Regions from separate parts of the Pseudomonas silensiensis genome, predicted to be linked through region 1. Evidence: predicted binding sites of a transcription regulator. Region 1 holds the regulator's gene; the other holds the start of a gene.
What was found. Region 1 encodes FliA, which starts transcription of late flagellar genes. Its sites were predicted from a motif close to CTAAAGTTTNNNNNNNNNNNGCCGNTAA; they were not measured.

Region 1 (5,012 bases):
CAGTTGCTGGCGCGGATCAAGGGCGTGCGCAAGAAGCTGTCCCAGGACCTGGGCTTCCTGATGCCAACCGTGCATATCCGTGACAACCTCGACCTGGCGCCGAGTGCCTATCGCCTGACCTTGATGGGGGTGATCCTGGCCGAAGCGGAGATTTACCCGGACCGCGAACTGGCGATCAACCCGGGGCAGGTCTACGGTACGCTCAGCGGCATTACCGCCAAAGATCCGGCTTTCGGTCTGGAGGCGGTCTGGATCGAAATCAGCCAACGTGCCCAGGCTCAATCCCTCGGTTACACCGTGGTCGATGCCAGTACGGTGGTGGCAACCCACTTGAACCAGATTCTGTACAAGCACTCCAGCGAGCTGATCGGACACGAAGAAGTCCAGCAACTCATGCAATTGCTGGGCAAAAGCTCACCTAAACTGGCCGAAGAGCTGGTGCCTGGCGTGGTGTCTCTGTCGCAGCTGCTCAAAGTATTGCAGGCATTGCTGGCCGAACAGGTGCCAGTACGGGACATTCGCAGCATTGCCGAAGCCATCGCCAACAATGCCAGCAAGAGTCAAGATACTGCCGCGTTGGTGGCCGCGGTGCGCGTCGGCGTATCCCGCGCAATCGTCCAAAGCATTGTAGGCACTGACTCCGAGCTCCCAGTGATCACCCTGGAGCCAAGGTTGGAACAAATATTGCTCAATAGTCTTCAGAAGGCAGGACAAGGCTCGGAAGAGGGTGTTCTGTTGGAGCCAAGCATGGCTGAGAAACTGCAACGCTCGTTGATCGATGCGGCGCAGCGACAGGAAATGCAAGGTCAACCGGTGATTCTGCTGGTAGCCGGTCCGGTTCGCGCGATGTTGTCGCGATTCGGCCGATTGGCAGTCCCGGGTTTGCATGTGTTGGCTTACCAGGAAATTCCTGACAACAAGCAAGTGACCATCGTTGCGACAGTAGGGCCCAACGGCTGAGGTAGTGGTTTATGCAAGTTAAGCGTTTTTTCGCCGCCGATATGCGTCAGGCCATGAAACTGGTTCGTGATGAGCTGGGCGCTGATGCCGCCATCATTGGCAACCGCCGGATCGCCGGTGGTGTCGAGCTGACGGCTGCCCTGGATTACAAGTTGTCGGCGCTGGCTCCGCGCGTTCCGAACATGGAACTCGAAGACGAGCTGCGCAAGACCCAGTCGCGGATCGTCACCGCTCAGGCCGAACTGAGCCTGCGCAGCGATGGCGAGAGCGACAAGTCCACCAATCGCCAATTGTTTGCCGGCCTGCCACTGACCGCCGCCGAGCCGCTGATCGAGCCGACCTACACCGAACCCCGTCGTCCTGCACCGGCTGCGGCACCTGCCTCCGGTGGCGTCGATCCACGGGCGTTCGACTCGATGCGTTTCGAACTCAACAGCCTGCGCGAACTGATGGAAGTGCAACTCGGCTCCCTGGCCTGGAATCAGCTGCAAGGCAGCCGTCCGGCCCAGGCCAATCTTTGGCGTCGCCTGCAACGCATCGGCCTTTCCGGCCCGTTGTCGCGCGATTTGCTGGCGCTGATTACCGATATTGAAGAACCTCGTCAGGCTTGGCGCATGTTGCTGGCGCATCTGGCGCGGATGATCGCCACACCGGAAGTCGAGCCTCTGGAAGAGGGCGGCGTGATTGCCATGGTCGGCCCTGCCGGCATGGGCAAGACCACCACCCTGGCCAAGCTCGCGGCCCGTTACGTGCTCAAGTACGGCGCGCAGAATATCGCGCTGGTCAGCATGGACAGCTACCGTATTGGTGCTCAGGAACAACTCAAGACGCTGGGCCGGATCCTCAATGTGTCGGTGACGCATGTCGATCCGGGCCAATCGCTGGTGCAGGCGCTGGAGCCTTTGCTGCGCAAACGCGTGGTGCTGATCGATACCGCGGGCCTTCAGGCCAGCGATCCGGCACTGCGCATGCAGCTCGAAAGCCTGGCCGGTCGTGGCATCAAATCAAAAAATTATCTGGTCCTGGCAACCACCAGCCAGAAACAGGTTCTAACGGCCGCTTATCACAGTTACAAGCGTTGTGGGCTCGCTGGCTGCATCCTGACTAAACTGGATGAAACGGCAAGCCTGGGCGAGGTGTTGAGCCTGGCCATCAGTCATGAATTGCCGGTGGCCTACCTGACCGATGGCCCGCGGATTCCGGATGATTTGCATCTACCGCGTCGTCATCAGTTGGTCAGTCGCGCCGTCAGCGTGCAAATGCAAGAAGAACCCAGCGAAGAAGCCATGGCTGACATGTTCGCTGATATTTACCACAGCCCGACCAAGCAGGTTGGCTGAGGTATTAATGAACAGTTTTTGTACCTACATCGATGGTCTGCCATGCATTGTTCCGTTAGTGAACGCGCAGCCAGTAATGTGGCCTCCGTCTATGCAAGACAAGGTAAAGAAATAACATGGGCAGCATGCATCCCGTACAGGTGATCGCGGTGACCGGCGGCAAAGGTGGCGTCGGGAAAACTAACGTGTCAGTGAACTTGTCCCTGGCTCTAGCTGAGCTCGGCCGGCGCGTCATGCTGTTGGACGCCGATCTGGGGCTGGCGAACGTCGACGTCCTGCTGGGACTGACACCCAAACGTACTTTGGCCGACGTGATCGAAGGCCGCTGTGAGCTGCGCGACGTACTGTTGCAGGGCCCTGGCGGTATTCGAATCGTCCCGGCCGCGTCCGGCACACAGAGCATGGTTCATTTAAGCCCGGCCCAACACGCCGGCCTGATCCAGGCGTTCAGCGATATCGGTGACAACCTCGACGTGCTGGTGATCGACACCGCTGCGGGCATTGGTGACTCGGTAGTCAGTTTCGTTCGTGCAGCGCAAGAAGTCTTGCTGGTGGTCTGCGACGAGCCGACCTCGATCACCGATGCCTACGCACTGATCAAACTGCTGAACCGCGATTACGGCATGAACCGCTTCCGCGTCCTGGCCAACATGGCCCAGAGCCCGCAGGAAGGGCGCAACCTGTTCGCCAAGTTGACCAAGGTCACGGATCGCTTCCTTGACGTCGCCTTACAATACGTCGGCGCGGTGCCTTACGACGAAAGTGTGCGCAAGGCTGTGCAGAAACAGCGCGCCGTCTACGAAGCCTTCCCTCGGTCCAAGTGCTCACTGGCGTTCAAGGCGATTGCACAGAAGGTCGATACCTGGCCGCTACCTGCCAACCCGCGTGGGCACCTGGAGTTTTTCGTCGAGCGCCTCGTGCAACAAACGGCAGGACCGGTGCTATGACAGCCAGTGGCTACGACCTCTACAAGAAGTCGGCACGTGACGCGCAGTACGAGCTGATCGAGCGTTACGCGCCACTGGTTAAACGCATTGCCTACCACTTGCTGGCGCGTTTGCCCGCCAGTGTTCAGGTTGAAGATCTGATCCAGGCCGGGATGATCGGCCTGCTTGAAGTATCGACCAAATACGACGCCAGCAAAGGCGCGAGTTTCGAGACGTACGCGGGCATTCGAATCCGTGGCGCGATGCTCGATGAAGTACGCAAGGGGGACTGGGCGCCACGTTCGGTCCACCGCAATACCCGGATGGTCAGCGACGCAATTCGCTCGATTGAAGCTAAAACCGGTCGTGACGCTAAAGATCACGAGGTTGCGGCCGAACTCCAATTGAGTCTCGACGATTATTACGGGATTTTGAACGACACCCTGGGCAGCCGGCTATTCAGTTTCGACGATCTGTTGCAGGACGGCGAACACGAAGGGCTGCACGAGGATGGCGCCAGTGCTCATCTCGAGCCGTCACGCGATCTGGAAGATGAACGCTTCCAGGCGGCGCTGGCGGACGCGATTGCCAATTTGCCGGAGCGTGAGCGACTGGTGTTGGCGCTGTACTACGACGAAGAGTTGAATCTCAAGGAAATCGGTGAGGTCCTGGGGGTCAGCGAATCTCGGGTCAGCCAGTTACACAGCCAGTGCGCGGCCCGCTTGCGGGGGCGTTTGGGGGAGTGGCGAGCGCGCTGAAGGCAGTGTGGGGACACTGCGAGCGGGACCGGTGTGGGATTAGCTGCACCGGTCGCGATTTGTTGTGCTCCAGACAGTCATCGAGTGCATTGCCGGATTGATTGAAATGGCGCGTCCAGGTGCTGGGCGCGTTTAAGACTGCTTGGAGGTCGAATTGGACAAGAACATGAAAATCCTCATCGTTGATGACTTCTCAACGATGCGGCGGATCATTAAAAACCTGTTGCGTGACCTTGGGTTCACCAACACGGTCGAGGCCGACGATGGCACTACTGCCATTCCGGTTCTCAACAGCGGCAGCATCGACTTTCTGGTAACAGACTGGAACATGCCTGGCATGACCGGTATCGACCTGCTGCGTCACGTGCGTGCCGATGAAAAGCTCAAGCACCTGCCGGTGCTGATGGTGACCGCTGAAGCCAAGCGCGAGCAGATCATCGAGGCAGCCCAGGCCGGAGTTAACGGCTATGTGGTCAAGCCCTTCACGGCCCAGGCGTTAAAAGAAAAAATCGAGAAGATTTTCGAACGCATCGGTTGATGTGCGAAGCCACTGCGCCACGGGGGAGCTATGGAGCATAACGAGTCTTCACAGAGCGATTTCGAATCGACTCTGAAAAAACACGCGGTCGAACTGGTCGACAGCCTTGAAAAAGGCAGGTTCGGCGACGCTGTGCAACTGATCCATGAGCTCAATCAGACCCGTGATCGTGGCCTGTATCAGGAAGTGGGCAAGCTCACTCGCGAGCTGCATAGCGCGATCGTCAATTTCCAGATTGACCCGCACATGCCGCAAGCCGAGGAAGTCTCGCAGATCACGGACGCCACCGAGCGTCTGGGTTATGTGGTCAAGCTGACCGAGGCTGCTGCCAACCGCACCATGGACCTGGTGGAAAACGCCACGCCGCTGGTCAACGGCCTGAGCAACGAAGCCCAGGCCTTGAGCACCGACTGGGGACGGTTCATGCGTCGCGAAGTCGGGGCTGAAGAGTTCCGCGAGCTGGCTCGGCGAGTCGACGGTTTCCTGACAC
Region 2 (5,012 bases), on a different contig from region 1:
GAAACCCTGCGCAAACTCAAGGACTGGTTCCCGGAGCCCAGCCATGTCTTTGCGCTCGACCCCAGCTACGAACCCACCGAAACAACGTTCGACCCGGACCACGGCGAAGTCTTCGCCCAATTGCAAAAATGCAACCGCCACAGCCTGATCGAACCGGTGGACGCCGAGCACATGTATTACGCGGCCCTGAACTCAACCGGTTGCCGCCTTACCGCCCTCGGCGCCTATTACCGCGAACTCGCCCTCAAAGGACATTTCTGATGCCCGTATTCATCAGCTACCGTCACGTGGATCGCCCGTACGCGATCGCCATCAACAGCCGTCTGATACGGGCCAACATCAAGACCTACTTCGACGTGCTGGACCCGGAATCACAGACCACCGACGACATCACCGGGGTCATCACCCGCAACATCACGGCGTGCACGCATCTGATGGCGGTGGTCTCTGACAAGACCGCGCTCTCATGGTGGGTGCCGTTCGAAATCGGTGAAGCGACCATCAGTAACCGACGGATATGCTCATTCAAGACAGAACCGGCCGAACTGCCGCTTTACCTCGATAAATGGCCAAAGCTCAGCACCGACAAGGATCTGGATTTTTTCATTGATGCCTACCGTGAAGAGGTGGCGACCAAGCGCTCAATGACGCTGGATTCGATCAACGAATCTCTTTACGGCACCTACAAACGTAATGCCGAGCTGTTCCACGACCAGCTCAAGAACCGCATCCGACGCGGCTTCTGACAGACACAAAAAAGCCGACATCACTGTCGGCTTTTTCGTGGGTCACTGCTTCGGTGGCTCACCCGGTTTCGGCGCCGGGTTGTCGAACAGGTTCAAGCGCTCCCGAAGCTCATGCGCCGGCAACGGCTCTTTATCCGCCGGCAACGCATTCGGATCGGCAGGCACTTCGCCCGGGCCGCCCTGCCCTTGCGTCGGTTCTGGAGCCGGCTCCGCACCTTGCGAACCTTCGATGGCACGCTGGGCTTTCTTGGTCAGCACCACGATGTCGATACGGCGATTGATCGGATTGAACGGGTGCTCGCGATCGAACAACGCCGACGAGGCATAACCGACGACGCGCGCCACCTGTGCATCCGGATAGCTGCCGGCGACCAGCGCACGACGTGCAGCGTTGGCACGGTTGGCCGAGAGTTCCCAGTTACCGAAGTCACCCGTGCCCGTGTACGGCTTGGCATCGGTGTGGCCGCTGATGCTGATCTTGTTCGGCACCGCTTTAATGGTGTCGGCCATGGCCAGCAGGATGTCTTCGAAGTACGGCTTCAGACGGGCACTGCCAGAGTCGAACATCGGCCGGTTTTCGGCGTCCACAATCTGGATGCGCAAACCGTCCGGCGTGATTTCGAAACTGATCTGGTCTTTGAATTTCTTCAGCTGCGGGTTCTCTTCGACCTTGGTCTGCAGTTCTTGCAGCAACAGTTCGAGACGTTCCTTCTCGACCTGTTCGGCCATGCCTTCAACCTGCTCGGCGTCGACGGTCACTTTGTCCGGCTGCGGCTGAGATTTCACTTCGGGGTTGAGGGTGTTCTCCGGCGCCAGGGTCGGCGAGCCGCCCAGGTCGATGATGTACGGCGTGCCACTTTCGGAAAAGCCGACCGGGTCCTTGAAGTAACCGGCGATGGCGATCTTCTGTTCAGGCGTTGCGGTGGACAGCAGCCACAGCACCAGGAAGAACGCCATCATCGCCGTCGCGAAGTCCGCGAAGGCGATTTTCCAGGCGCCCCCGTGATGCCCGCCGGCGATGCGCTTGACGCGCTTGATGATTATCGGCTGGTTATTTTCCATGACTTAACGACCGCGAACCGCTTGTTCCAGCTCAGCGAAGCTAGGACGGTGCGCCGGGTACAGAACTTTACGACCGAACTCGACCGCCAGCGATGGAGGCATGCCGGAGGCTGACGCGACCAGCGAGGCCTTGATGGCTTCGTAGACGTTGAGTTCTTCCTTGGCATCGTGGGCCAGGGAATGGGCCAGCGGACCGAAGAAACCGTACGCCGCGAGAATACCGAAGAAGGTACCGACGAGAGCCGCACCGACGTGCAGGCCGATGGACTTCTGATCGCCCTCACCCAGGGAAGCCATGGTCACCACGATACCGAGTACCGCCGCGACGATACCGAAACCGGGCATGGCGTCGGCAATACCGTTCACCGCGTGGGATGGATGCTCGAGGTCTTCCTTGAGGCTGTAAAGCTCCATGTCGAACAGGCCTTCAAGCTCATGGGGAGCCATGTTGCCGGAGGACATGATGCGCAGGTAATCGCAGATGAACGCGGTCATGCGTTCGTCTTTCAATACAGTAGGGTATTTGGCGAAGATCGGGCTCGCAGCGGCGTCTTCGATGTCGCCTTCGATGGCCATCATGCCTTCTCGGCGGCTCTTGTTGAGGATCTCGTAGATCAGGCCCAGCACTTCCAGATAGAACGTGTGGTTGAAACGCGAACTGAACATGCCCAAGGATTTCTTGAGCACGTGCATGGTCATGTAACCGGGGTTGGCCTGCAAAAATGCACCGAGTGCCGCACCACCGATAATCATGACCTCGAAGGGCTGAATCAGGGCGGCAATTTTGCCATGGGAGAGCACGTATCCGCCGAGCACGCTCGCGAATACGACGATGATGCCGATTAATTTAGCCATAGGTAGGAGAGTACTTACTGAGTCGGGTTCAAGGTCATATTCGGAAGTTAAAAAATCTCTTCTTCTACTTATCGGCAAAACTGCGCCAGACTATAGCCAGTTCAGGCGAAAAGCCAATTTGGCCCGCTCCGGGCATAGGTAATGCAGACGATGATCACGTCCAACCATGGCTAACGAAACGAACGTTCCAACGCCAAAACCGACCACTCTCGAAGGCTGGGTCAAGCTTCTCGATGGCGTGCGCCTGCCCGTTCCGCAAGCCAGTCATGACCGCGTCTGCAAGGCCATCGCCAACAGTCGCAGTTCCCTGCGCGATATCGCCGAACTGATACAGGACAGCCCCGCGCTGGCGCTGAGCGTGATTCGCGAAGCCAATCGCCACACCCATGGCAGCATGACCGAGCCTGCGGAAAACCTTGAGGTTGCGATCAATCGCCTCGGTTTGAAGCGCACCGAAGAACTGCTCGCCCGCCTGCCTGCCCAGCCTCAATCCGAAATCCCGGTGGGCCTGCGTCAGCTGCAACTGATCAGCCAGCACGCGACCCAACAGGCCAACGGTTTTTTCGCCAGTCGCCTGGCGCGGCTGTGGCAGGACATCCACTGGGGCAGCCTGCTGTTTCTCTCGCCGCTCTGGCCGATGGCGTTGACCCATCCGCAGTTGCTCGAAGAGTGGGAGTTGCGGGTCATCCACAAAGGCGAGTCGGCGCGCAAAGTCGAAAAGCAATTGTTCGGCGCGCGCCTGCTGGAAATCTGCCTGGCGCTTGTGGACATCTGGCGTCTGCCGATCTGGGTGCAGCAGGGTTATCGGCTGCTGCTCAACGAGCAACGTGAGCTGGTGAAAGTGCTGCGCATCGCGCGCGACAGCGATCATCCATTGCGCCAGCAGAACCGCCTCGACGACGATCCGACCCTGCGCCGCTGGCTCAATCAACCGGCCAATACGGTGTTGCTGGCCAACGGTCTGGCGCTGTCGGCGCAACAGGCCTGGGACAGTCCGCACAGTGAACGCTGGCAGTACCTGACCAGCCTTTACCTGCAAATGCCGATGGACGAAGTGCAGCAGCAGTTGCACCAACAGGCCGCCAACAGCGCCCGCCATCACGCCATGCCGGACCTCTGGCACCCGGCCGTTTCATTGATCTGGCCGTGGGGTATGAACCGCGTTCATGCTGGATTGCTGCCAGCCCCGGCACCGACGGCCGAAGACCTGGCGAAATGGCGCAGACAGTGTGCCGAGTTGCTGGTCGAGCCCAGTCGCTTCACCAATGCCATGCACTTGACCACCTCTGCCCGGGACGCGTTGGTCGCGTGCGGCATGCGTCGGGTGATGATCCTGATGGCCGACCGCACTCACGCCAATCTGCGGGTGCATCAGACGGCCGGGCTGCCAAAAGAAGTGGCCGGCCTGAACTTCGTCGTCAGCCAGAGCACCGTACTGCAACGCCTGCTCTCGCAACAGGCCCAGGTACGCCTGACGCCGGCCAACAACGCACAATTTTCCGCCCTGTTACCGGCCAGCCTGCGCTCACAGTTCGGCGGCGAACACTTGCTGCTGCGTTCACTGGTCAATAATGGTCGGGTGATCATGATTGTGGTGGCGGATCAGGGCGGCGGGCCGTTCTCTGAAATCACCGTGCAAGCCTTCGGCAAAACCGCGCAGTGCATCGAAAAGGCACTGCACAGCTTTAGCCACCGCGGCCAATGACGCTGCGCTACAATCCTCCCCTTTGTATTCTGGAGACCTCACATGTCTGACTTCTCTGGCTTGCCGCTGGTGATCGAGCCGAGCGACTTGCTCCCTCGTCTCGACGCCCGCGATCTGATTCTGGTGGACCTGACCAGCAGCGCCCGTTATGCCGAAGGGCATATCCCCGGTGCGCGTTTTGTCGATCCGAAACGCACTCAACTCGGTCACGCGCCTGCGCCGGGACTGATGCCGCCGCAAGCGGCGCTCGAAGCGTTGTTCGGTGAGCTGGGACACAACCCCGATGCGGTCTACGTGGTCTATGACGACGAAGGCGGCGGTTGGGCCGGGCGCTTTATCTGGCTGCTGGATGTCATCGGCCACAGCAAGTACCACTATGTCGACGGCGGCCTGAAAGCCTGGCTGGCAGAAGGCTTGCCCATGTCGATCCAGATCCCGGCAGCGGTCGGCGGCCCGGTTGCGTTGACCTTGCACGACGAACCTACCGCCACCCGCGAGTACCTGCAAAGCCGCCTCGGTGCCGCCGACCTGGCGATCTGGGACGCACGCGGGCCGCTGGAGTACTCCGGCGAGAAAGTCCTGGCGGCCAAGGCCGGGCACATTCCCGGCGCGGTCAATTTCGAATGGACCGCGGGCATGGATCA

Region 2: the regulator FliA is predicted to act here: its motif matches at 2,732-2,759, upstream of motA (flagellar motor stator protein MotA).

What each region holds. Positions count from the first base shown of each region.
Region 1 is NZ_JBNDJH010000014.1:2,693-7,704, forward strand. It holds gene flhA (flagellar biosynthesis protein FlhA) at 1-960, shown strand, start outside; gene flhF (flagellar biosynthesis GTPase FlhF) at 972-2,300, shown strand; gene fleN (flagellar synthesis regulator FleN) at 2,417-3,247, shown strand; gene fliA (RNA polymerase sigma factor FliA) at 3,244-3,984, shown strand; gene QF010_RS19890 (chemotaxis response regulator CheY) at 4,151-4,522, shown strand; gene QF010_RS19895 (protein phosphatase CheZ) at 4,553-5,012, shown strand, end outside.
Region 2 is NZ_JBNDJH010000029.1:67,699-72,710, reverse strand. It holds gene QF010_RS29685 (caspase family protein) at 1-261, shown strand, start outside; gene QF010_RS29680 (toll/interleukin-1 receptor domain-containing protein) at 261-746, shown strand; gene motB (flagellar motor protein MotB) at 789-1,808, opposite strand; gene motA (flagellar motor stator protein MotA) at 1,812-2,663, opposite strand; gene QF010_RS29665 (HDOD domain-containing protein) at 2,830-4,368, shown strand; gene QF010_RS29660 (rhodanese-like domain-containing protein) at 4,411-5,012, shown strand, end outside.